Regions from separate parts of the Clostridium moutaii genome, predicted to be linked through region 3. Evidence: riboswitches for the same ligand, from Rfam matches in the RefSeq annotation. Region 3 holds a riboswitch; each other region holds the start of a gene.
What was found. A riboswitch is a leader RNA that binds a small molecule or an ion and turns the genes downstream of it on or off. The one in region 3 is predicted to bind S-adenosylmethionine.
Positions count from the first base shown of each region.

Region 1 (3,289 bases), on a different contig from region 3:
CTACTTAAAGTTTTAAATGTTAAAATAGATGAAAATTTATTGGATTCAAATAACAAAATACATTTTGATAAGGCAAATCTTATTTGCTACAGCCACGGAGAATATTATAGTTTGAATTCAAAATCACTTGGTTCTTTTGGTTATTCAATTAGAAAGAAAAATAAAGCCCCGAGATAAGGGCTTTTATTTCAGCTTTGGAAAATAATAATGCACCGGCATTTATAATTGCGGCAGCTAGATAAGTATTAAATTAATTTATCTTTTGGATCATTTTTATTCGGCAAAGCTATATTACAGACCTGACTATGATGTGAGAATTTAACACCGAATAAATATATTAATACCATAAGTATTAGTATGTATAAAATTATATATACAGGTGACCAGAAAGAAACAGCGTTGTAAATAGTAACTGATCCAAAGAATATAAATATAATTCCTGCTATCCATTTTATGTATATTTCCGGGATATGCTTGCACATCCATGCCCCGCCTATAATACCTATACCATCAGCAATTAACATGCCTATTGTAGTTCCCATTAATATAAATATTGGTTGATTACTTTGTGCAGATATTGTTATTGTCATAAGTTGAGTTTTATCACCCATTTCTGCTAGGAAAAAAGCTATTGCTACTGTAACAACTGGACCAAATTTATTCTTTTTTTCATCCACTTCATCAATTTTATCTCCTCTTAATGTCCAAAGTCCAAAGATTAGAAATAATACTGCAGCTACAATTTTTACTATGTTCATTGGTATAATGGAATTCAGATAACTTCCCGCTGCTACTGCAAGAGCATGATTGAAAATTGTAGCAACAAGCACCCCCATCAATACTTGTTTTACTTTGTACTTACCAGCCATAGCCATAGCAAGCAGTTGAGTTTTATCACCCATTTCTGCCACAACTACAAGTAATAATGCTTTAATAATTATTGTCATTTAGTAACCTCCTTTTAAAATTTATATATAAAAATAAAAAGGCTTCTAACACAGTGAATTTCTATCCTGCTTAAAATCTTTTTTAGCATAAATAATCACACTAAAAAAGACTTTATAGCACAATGATAGAACCATTGTGTTAAAAGTCTCGCTTGACTGAAATCAGCCACGACAAAGCCAGACCCAAAGGTCAGTATGTTGACTTTATCACCAATATAGGCAGTTACTCCCTTTTAACATTCAAGTTTTTATTTTTCTTTAATGACATTAATTTTACCATATAATCTACACATAAGCAATATAAAATTTTAATCCTGCCTGTCAATCTGTTTAGAGCACATATCATACTTACCCTAAATTCATTCAACTTTCACAAACATCTATCCACTGTCCATTAACTAAATTGCTAATTGTTTCAGGCTCTATTTTAAGAGCAAATTCCCTTGAACCAGCGGCAGGGTATACGTATTGAAAATCCCTTATAGATTCATCTAAATATACTTTAATAGGATTTTTTAACCCAAAAGGACATAGACCTCCTACAGGATGACCTGTGACTTCCAATACTTCATCGTGATCCAGCATCTTTGCCTTGGTTTTAAAAAAGTTTTTAAATTTTTTGTTGCTAACTCTTAAATCACCCCTCATAACTATTACTATATCCTCATTTTTAAGCTTAAATGCCAATGTTTTTGCTATATATTTGGGATCTGTATGTATGGTTTCTGCAGCCTGCTGTACCGTGGCACCACTATGTGGAAGCTTAAATACCGGATTCTCAATACCCCTATCTAAAAAATAATTAACTACACTTTCTACACTCATCTTCAATTCCTCCAATTTTTTTTAATAAAAAATCTTCTTATAGATAAGCTATAAGAAGATTTGCGTACTTCTATATCTTATCTTCCAGGTATTACCTGCTGGAATTAGCACCTTAAAATATAATTTTAGGTTGCTGGACGTCATAGGGCCAGTCCCTCAGTCTCTCGCGATAAGAATTATAATATTTAATTAAATAAAGGATATCAAAACATTAACTTTTTGTCAACTTATGTTTTTGATAAATCACAATATTTTTTACAGATTCTTTATTTCTTCTAATAATTTTAAAGCAGCCTTTTTAGGCCCTTCCTTTTCTTTGCCGCTTATACCTAAACAAGTTCTAAGCTGACCAACTTTTATACCTGACTTAAAAAACTCATCCAGATATCTGCGCAGTATTTTATCTGTTTCCTCTTCCTTTTGCACGGGTCCAAATGGATTGGCAAAATAAGTACCCACAAGTCCTTTTTCAGTAGTCGTTCCCTTGGCAATTCTCTTTCCGGCCCTAAACACTTCTATAGCTTCATCTGTAGATTTAAAAAATTCCAGTTCATCACCATCTTCATAATTGTTTGCATATAAAAATAAATCTATAGGATATCCCTTTGTAATCTCCGTATAACTGGCAACTGGAATGACCAGCCTGGCATTTATCTTGTCAGGGTTCATAAATATACTTCTATCTATCTGTCTAAATGCATATCCCGTATCCAAGTCGTCTAGCCTCACAAAAGCTCCTATCTCAGTACCATAAGCCAATGGTTTATTACCTTCTTCAATTTTAACCGTACCCATATCATCAAAAACTACAGTCATATCACTTATATACTCTTCTCCCAATTCCCTAAATGCCTCCAGGCTTTCTGATTTTCCTGCACCACTGTCTCCCATTATAATTATGTTAGCTACCTTATTATCCTTTGTTACTATATTTACCATAGCTCCATGTATTGGTAAATATCCTCTCTTTATCATTATAAGATTATGAAGAGTCAATGTCATTTTCTTCATATAACCAAAATAATCTATATCTTCACTATAATTTATATATCCAAGCATTATATTGTTTTCTGCATCATCATAAAAAATAGTCTTTATATTCTCACAATTATCTCTAGCCCCAAACACATAAATTATATCCGGCTTCTTTCCTCTATATTCTTCTTCACTTGCCATTTCAAATAAATTACACAACGTAACCCCATGGGCCATAAAATCCCTGTGAAAATATATATATGCCAAAAGGTTTCCCACCTTTGCCGGGTAACAAAACCAGTGATTTGGATTTAAAGAGCACCCTATTAGAGGATTGGATTCACATTCGCTAAAAAATCCATCTCTTTTATTTTTCCTCGGATAAATTATAAAAGGAGGATCTAATATTATAGATTGAATAAAGGGTATCTGGTTAAGGCATCTATAATCTTCCGGGCAAGGCCATGCTATATTATTCAATATTAACCCGGCATTTCCACCAGCAGGAAGTTGCCTGTACACCTGAGGTTTATATCCCAGTA
Region 1 is NZ_JBGEWD010000019.1:6,222-9,510, forward strand. Features, by position in the region: gene AB8U03_RS14855 (flavin reductase family protein) at 1-177, shown strand, start outside; gene AB8U03_RS14860 (TMEM165/GDT1 family protein) at 246-947, opposite strand; gene AB8U03_RS14865 (YbaK/EbsC family protein) at 1,311-1,772, opposite strand; SAM riboswitch class I at 1,847-1,948, opposite strand; gene AB8U03_RS14870 (phosphoenolpyruvate carboxykinase (ATP)) at 2,028-3,289, opposite strand, start outside.
Region 1: another riboswitch for S-adenosylmethionine. It lies ahead of AB8U03_RS14865 (YbaK/EbsC family protein); the one in region 3 lies ahead of AB8U03_RS12350 (DUF2292 domain-containing protein).

Region 2 (3,289 bases), on a different contig from region 3:
ACATGCATACAAAATGTTCGTTTTATTTTTAATTTTTTTGAGCTTTCTAAGGGAAAATCCATTTTAAAAAATATTGATGACAACACCAATATGACTGCTGAATCATTGAGAAATTTAGGACATTCACTGCAGCAGCGTTTTTCAAGGATTGCCTCCATGGTAGAAATTTTGCAATCTTCCCATGATAATTGGGAAATCGCCAGAAAAAAAGATAGGATCATCATGGAAACAGAATCTTTTGATTTTAACGATGCAATTAAAATATTATCGGCAAAAGGTTTCAAAGATGATGAATACATCTTGAAGGTGGAATATGAAAGAAAATGGGGAATGCTTTAAATTTTTCATTATAAGAAAAGAGACATCTTAAAAATTAAGATGTCCCCTTATTTTATAAACTAGACCAATAAGAACCTAAAATCAATATAGATACTATATATCCTAAAATAACATTGACAACTGCACCGGCAGAAAATGCAGCAAAGGGTTTCCAGCCAACAGCTGTTAATTGTTTAAACCGGGTAGTAAGTCCAATAGACAGGAAACAAAATGTAAATGCCCAGGTTCTGATTTCCTTAATTGGAGCAATTACATTGGAATTAATTGATGTGGCTGCAGCTGGTGAAACATTTGAAAGCAAAATAGTGAGAAATATTGAAGCTATAAAGAATCCAATGACAAATTTCGGAAACCTATGCCAGATATCAGAGGCATTGGCCTTTGTCCCACTTTCTTTATTCTCCCATTTCGTAATTGAGATTATAGCTAAAATAAAGCACCAGATTCCAATAAACATATCACGACCAACCACTTTCATGAGGGTGAATGTAGTAATAGCTTTATCGCCAAATGAACTGGCAGCCGTGACACCTGCAGCATCTGCAAATTCAGATGTGCCAATCCACGCACCTGCCGGCCCTGCTGGTATACCAGCCAGTTTTATAAACACTGACAGTGCGAAAATCATAACAACTGCCCAAGCTACCACAAGAGAAATAGCTACGGAAACTTCCTCCTTTTTTGTCTGTATAGCACTTCCTACAGCTATGGATGCTGAAACTCCGCAAATGGATCCGCCTGCTCCCAAAGTAGCAGCAAACCTTTTATCAAGTCCCAACCATTTTGTACCTACAAAATAAATTGTCAAAAATGTAGAAACAGCAATTACAGTTGCCTGTAAAAAAGCAACAGGCCCAGCTTTTACAATCAGTGTAAATGGAAGTGTGGCACCTAAAAGTACAATACCCACTTTTACATATAATTCTGTTCTAAGTGCTGTTTCAAACCATTTTGGAATAGAAAATAAATTACTGATTATCAATCCTATAAATAATGCAACAAGAGGTGCTTCCAAATTATATTGTTGTGCCCATCCCCAGGAGCTAAAGGAATTAATTATAACACTTAAAATAAACAGAACTAAAAATCCTATAAAAAAATCTGTAAACTTATAATGTAAAAATAGATTTGCAATAGAAAACAAAATTAAAAATACAATAAACAAAAGTGCAATGGAGCCGATGTTATTTCCCAATGCAGAAAATAGCACACTTATATCTGCCCATTTTGGGATCTTGGCAGTAATAAACTTAATTGAGCCTCCAGATGACCATAGAACAACTGCAGCAACTACTAAAATCAGGCCTATCCATACTGCCCACCAATCCTCTTTTTTTACCAAATCACTCCAGCCATTTTCCTTTGAATTAAATTTTTTTTCAGACATAAAAACAACTCCTTTAATAATTTAAATAGTATTCAGCCATAGAACTAACTTATGTCCAACTTTTAATGTATTCAATTAATAATGCTGCAGTTACTGTGCATAATTATCACGCCTCCAATTCCACCATATTCTATAAGTTCTAAAAAGAGATCAGGTTTTATTGATATGCCAATAAAACCTGATCTCTAGTTTTTCTAGTCAATCCAGTACAAATAAAAAACTCCCTATGGAGAAACCACAGGAAGCTATATCCTTATTGTTTCTCATCTTTCAGGTGAATATGCACCTGCTGGAATTAGCACCATTGAATAAAAAACATATTCAGGTTGCCGGATATCATAGGGCCAGTCCCTCCATCACTCTTGATAAGAAATTTTGCATTTATTCAATTTTAATTTACGTATGTGATATAACTTTTAAAATACTTTGTCAACAACAAATTTTTTATTATCTATATCATATTGATCATTAATACATTTTTCCAACAAAAAAGCTGCCGCACCTACTGAAACCGCATTTTTTTTAAAATATCCATGCTTTTTTATTGAAACACTTTTAGGAATATATTGTGTACATGTTTCATAAAATATTTGGAAATCAACCAAAGATCCGCTTAATATAATACATTCAAGATCCAACAAATTTATATAAGCTTCTATTCTTTTACTCAATTTTGATGCAGCATCCAAAAGAAGTTTTTCAGACAACACACTATTTTTTATATAACTAAAATACACTTTATCCAAACCAATACTGCCATTCATATTCTCAATCATATGTTCAAATGCATATTCATTGTCCCCTGCTGATCTTATAATTCTTCCCTGGACAATTGCTGCCTGTTTCAATCTAGCTCCACAATCAAAATAAGCTAAATTCTTGAATTGCCTTCCTGCTCCATACAAATACTCTGCAGTAACAGCAGAATCCGAGCAATTCTCACTAATTACACTGCACCCTAGTTTTTCTTCAAGTACCTTGCCTATATTTTCATCACTCCAAAGATTGGTCTCAATTGCAAGTCCAATTCCTACAAGCTGAAGAAACTCCAGATTTAATTCTTCATAAACATTTTTCATAATCTGGAGAATTTTTTCTATGACTTCACTGCAAGAACTGCAAAAATCAATATAAAAACTTTTTTTATAAAAAATCTCCATTCTCAGATTCACTATGGATACCTGTGCATAAGTACTGCATATACCTATGCCCACAATATAAAACCTGCACACATTTACATCATACAACACAGGTTTCCTTCCCCCTGTAGATTCTCCAACACATTTTTGCACCAGAATGGATTTTTGTTCAAGTGGATTCATTATGCGATTTAATGTGGTCAATTTCATTCCAGTTTTAAACAAAATTTCATTTTTACTCATAATTCCATTTTTTTGTATCAGATTGAATATTCTCTTTTCTTCAGGTCTTAAATCTCTAAACAATTCATAGCTGTTTATCATAGTTATCATACCTTTTACCATTATTATATATTTCATACTTACAATAAAATATAATCTTAAATTAAGGTATATGTCAATAGTACAATAACTTTTTAAATAA
Region 2 is NZ_JBGEWD010000001.1:405,283-408,571, forward strand. Features, by position in the region: gene AB8U03_RS02110 (hypothetical protein) at 1-339, shown strand, start outside; gene AB8U03_RS02115 (YeiH family protein) at 392-1,726, opposite strand; SAM riboswitch class I at 1,987-2,098, opposite strand; gene AB8U03_RS02120 (ROK family transcriptional regulator) at 2,143-3,225, opposite strand.
Region 2: another riboswitch for S-adenosylmethionine. It lies ahead of AB8U03_RS02115 (YeiH family protein); the one in region 3 lies ahead of AB8U03_RS12350 (DUF2292 domain-containing protein).

Region 3 (3,289 bases):
GTGAAAGAAAACCAGAGGTGGAGAAGGGGCTTGTAAATGTTTGGTCCGTAGTTCCATATCAGGATTCCTTTTGGACAGGTAATTTGGCGGAAATAAAAAAATTGCTTCAGTCAATAGGTCTGAAAGTCAACATACTTTTTGGGACGGAATCCAATGGTGTAGATGAATGGAAAACAATTCCCAATGCCCAGTTTAATTTAGTCCTCTCTCCCTGGGTAGGATTAAATATAGCCAAACAGTTAAATGAAAAATATGGTACTCCTTATCTGCATTATCCAGTGTTACCTATAGGGGCAAAGGAAACCAGCAAATTTCTAAGGACTGTGGCGGAATTTTCACAATTGGATAAAAAAAGGGTTGAAGATTTTATAAGCAGGGAAGAAAAAAGATTTTATTATTATATTGAAAGATCACTAGATTTTTTCATAGAATTTAGATATGATATGGCAGATAGATTTTTTAATATAACAGACTCCTTTTATGCACTTGGAATAAGCAAGTATTTAGTGAATGAACTTGGAATTGTTCCAGGAGAACAATATATTACAGATGATGCCCCGGAAGAATATAGAAAAAAAATAGAGTATGAATTTGCACATCTATCCCAGGATATATTTTCTAAAGTAATATTTGAAACTGATGGAGGTAAAATACATGAAGGGTTAAGAAAATATAATCATGGTAATTATACACCATTGATTTTGGGAAGTTCCTGGGATAGAGATATAGTATCAGAATTAAAGGGTTTTGGAATAAACATATCCTTGCCAGTGATGCATAGGTTAGTACTTAATAGGACTTATGTAGGATATAATGGTGGATTGACATTGACAGAAGATATATACAGCAATATATTGGAAAGTTATAAATAATTAAATACAATTTAATTAAAAAATTAATTGACCCTAGAAACATTATACGGTATAATTAAAAGCAATAATTTAATATTGATCCTTATCAAGAGAAACTTAGGGAATGGCCCGATGAAGTTTCAGCAACCCATGTGAGTATTACATGTAAGGTGCTAAGTCCATCAGAACACAGTTCTGGAAGATGAGGTAAAGGTAAAACTTTAATGCAAATCTTTTATGTTTATTGCCATATAAGTTAATCCTCTTCATCTGAAGAGGATTTTTTTAGTTTATCAAGTTATTTTTAGGTACGGTGGAGTTTGCCCATAAGGAATGCTTTTATACCGAACCTTATTAACAGTATTCTTAGTGTCTTTAGCACTTAGAATACGTTATCCTTTAGGGGAAGAATAAATCCAGGGGCACAGCAGTACTTGTCATACCTAGATTTGAAAAAGCTGGGGGGTATTAGCAATGGTAGCCATTGGATAAATTATTATAAAAGGGGGTAATATAAAAATGGAGGCAAAAATTATACGGGAAAAAAACCAGATTTCAGAGCAGTATATTAAGAAAATATTGCAATCATTAAAAAGTATAAGCTATGGTTCAATAACTTTAGTGATTCAAGACGGAATAGTAATTCAGGTAGAGACAAAGGAAAAAATAAGACTTAAATAAATGGCGGATTTGTTTAATTATCTAAAGAATAAAAATTGAGATAATTTAAATTGGATTAAGTTATTATCAGAAAATAAAAACTTTTAGAGAAAAATATAAAATGCATATTTTCATTATTGATTATCCTTTGAATAAATAGTAAAATGTAATCAGGTACAATGTTGAGTATTTAAGTCGGATATTCTATCTCATCTAATTACTCATTTATATTGTAGCTGATTTTTAAAATTAAACATGACTCAAATACTCGGATATAAAGGAGAGGTATAATGGGAAAAAAGTTACTGGAAATAAACAATCTAAGAACAAAAGTTGAAGATAAGGAGATATTGAAAGGACTTAATTTACAAATTGGGAAGGGTGAAGTTCATGCCATAATGGGTCCCAATGGGGCAGGAAAGTCCACTCTTGTAAATACTATAATGGGCCATCCCAAATATGTTATATCAGCAGGAGATATAGTATTTGAAGAGGAGAAAATAAATGATTTAAAAGTAGATGAAAGGGCAAGACGTGGGATATTTATGTCTTTTCAATATCCAGAAGAGATACAGGGAATAACTGTTGAAAATTTTTTGCGAAGTGCAAAGGCTGCTGTTACGGGAGAAAGAAGTGGCATATTGGCATTTAAAAGAGCTTTAAAAGAAAAATTGAAACTTTTAAAAATAGATGAAAGTTATGCACAGAGATATTTAAACGTGGGATTTTCAGGTGGGGAAAAGAAAAAAAACGAAATACTTCAGATGGCAGTACTTGAACCTAAACTTGCCATGCTTGATGAAACAGATTCAGGACTTGATGTAGATGCAGTTAGAATAGTATCAGAAGGAGTAAGCAAACTTAGGACAAAAGATAATTCAATACTTATAATTACACATCATGACAGTATTTTGGAACATTTAAAACCGGACTATGTTCATATACTTGTAGACGGTAGAATAGTTAAGACCGGTGATGCATCCTTGGCTGAAGAAATAGAGAAAAATGGATATGACAAGTTTAAGGCACTGGTTTAGCGGATTGTCTTGGAAGAGAGGTGTTTTTATTGGAAAAAGATAAAACTCATATAGAAGATGTAAAAAGAAGTATTTATGATATAAAAAATGAAGATAAATCCAGTTATAAAACTGGCTCAGGTCTTACAAAAAAAATAATAGAAGAAATATCTGAGGAGAAAAATGATCCTGATTGGATGAGGGAGTTTAGACTTAAATCTCTGGATATTTACAATAATATGTCAATGCCATCCTGGGGACCTGACTTAACAGACTTGGATATGAATAACATAGTTACCTATGTAAGACCGGATACCAGTATGAAACATGATTGGAAGGATGTGCCGAGGGATATAAAGAAAACATTTGACTTACTTGGAATACCTAAGGCAGAGCACGAATCACTGGCGGGAGTTGGCGCACAATATGATTCAGAAGTGGTTTATCACAATGTAAGTGAAGAACTTAAAAAACAGGGCGTTTTATACATGGATATGGAGACGGCAATAAGGGATTATGGAGAACTTGTAAAGCCACTTTTTATGAGACTTGTGCCTCCAACAGACCATAAGTTTGCAGCACTTCATGGAGCAGTGTGGTCCGGTGGTTCTTTTGTATATGTTCCAGAAGGAGTGCAAGTTGAAATACCAATTCAATCTTATTTTAGATTAAACGCCCCTGGGGCAGGTCAATTTGAACATACACTTATAGTAGTTGAAAAAGGAGCAAAAATTCATTATATAGAAGGTTGTTCAGCACCTA
Region 3 is NZ_JBGEWD010000012.1:5,398-8,686, reverse strand. Features, by position in the region: gene AB8U03_RS12355 (nitrogenase component 1) at 1-872, shown strand, start outside; SAM riboswitch class I at 952-1,060, shown strand; gene AB8U03_RS12350 (DUF2292 domain-containing protein) at 1,371-1,532, shown strand; gene sufC (Fe-S cluster assembly ATPase SufC) at 1,802-2,548, shown strand; gene sufB (Fe-S cluster assembly protein SufB) at 2,578-3,289, shown strand, end outside.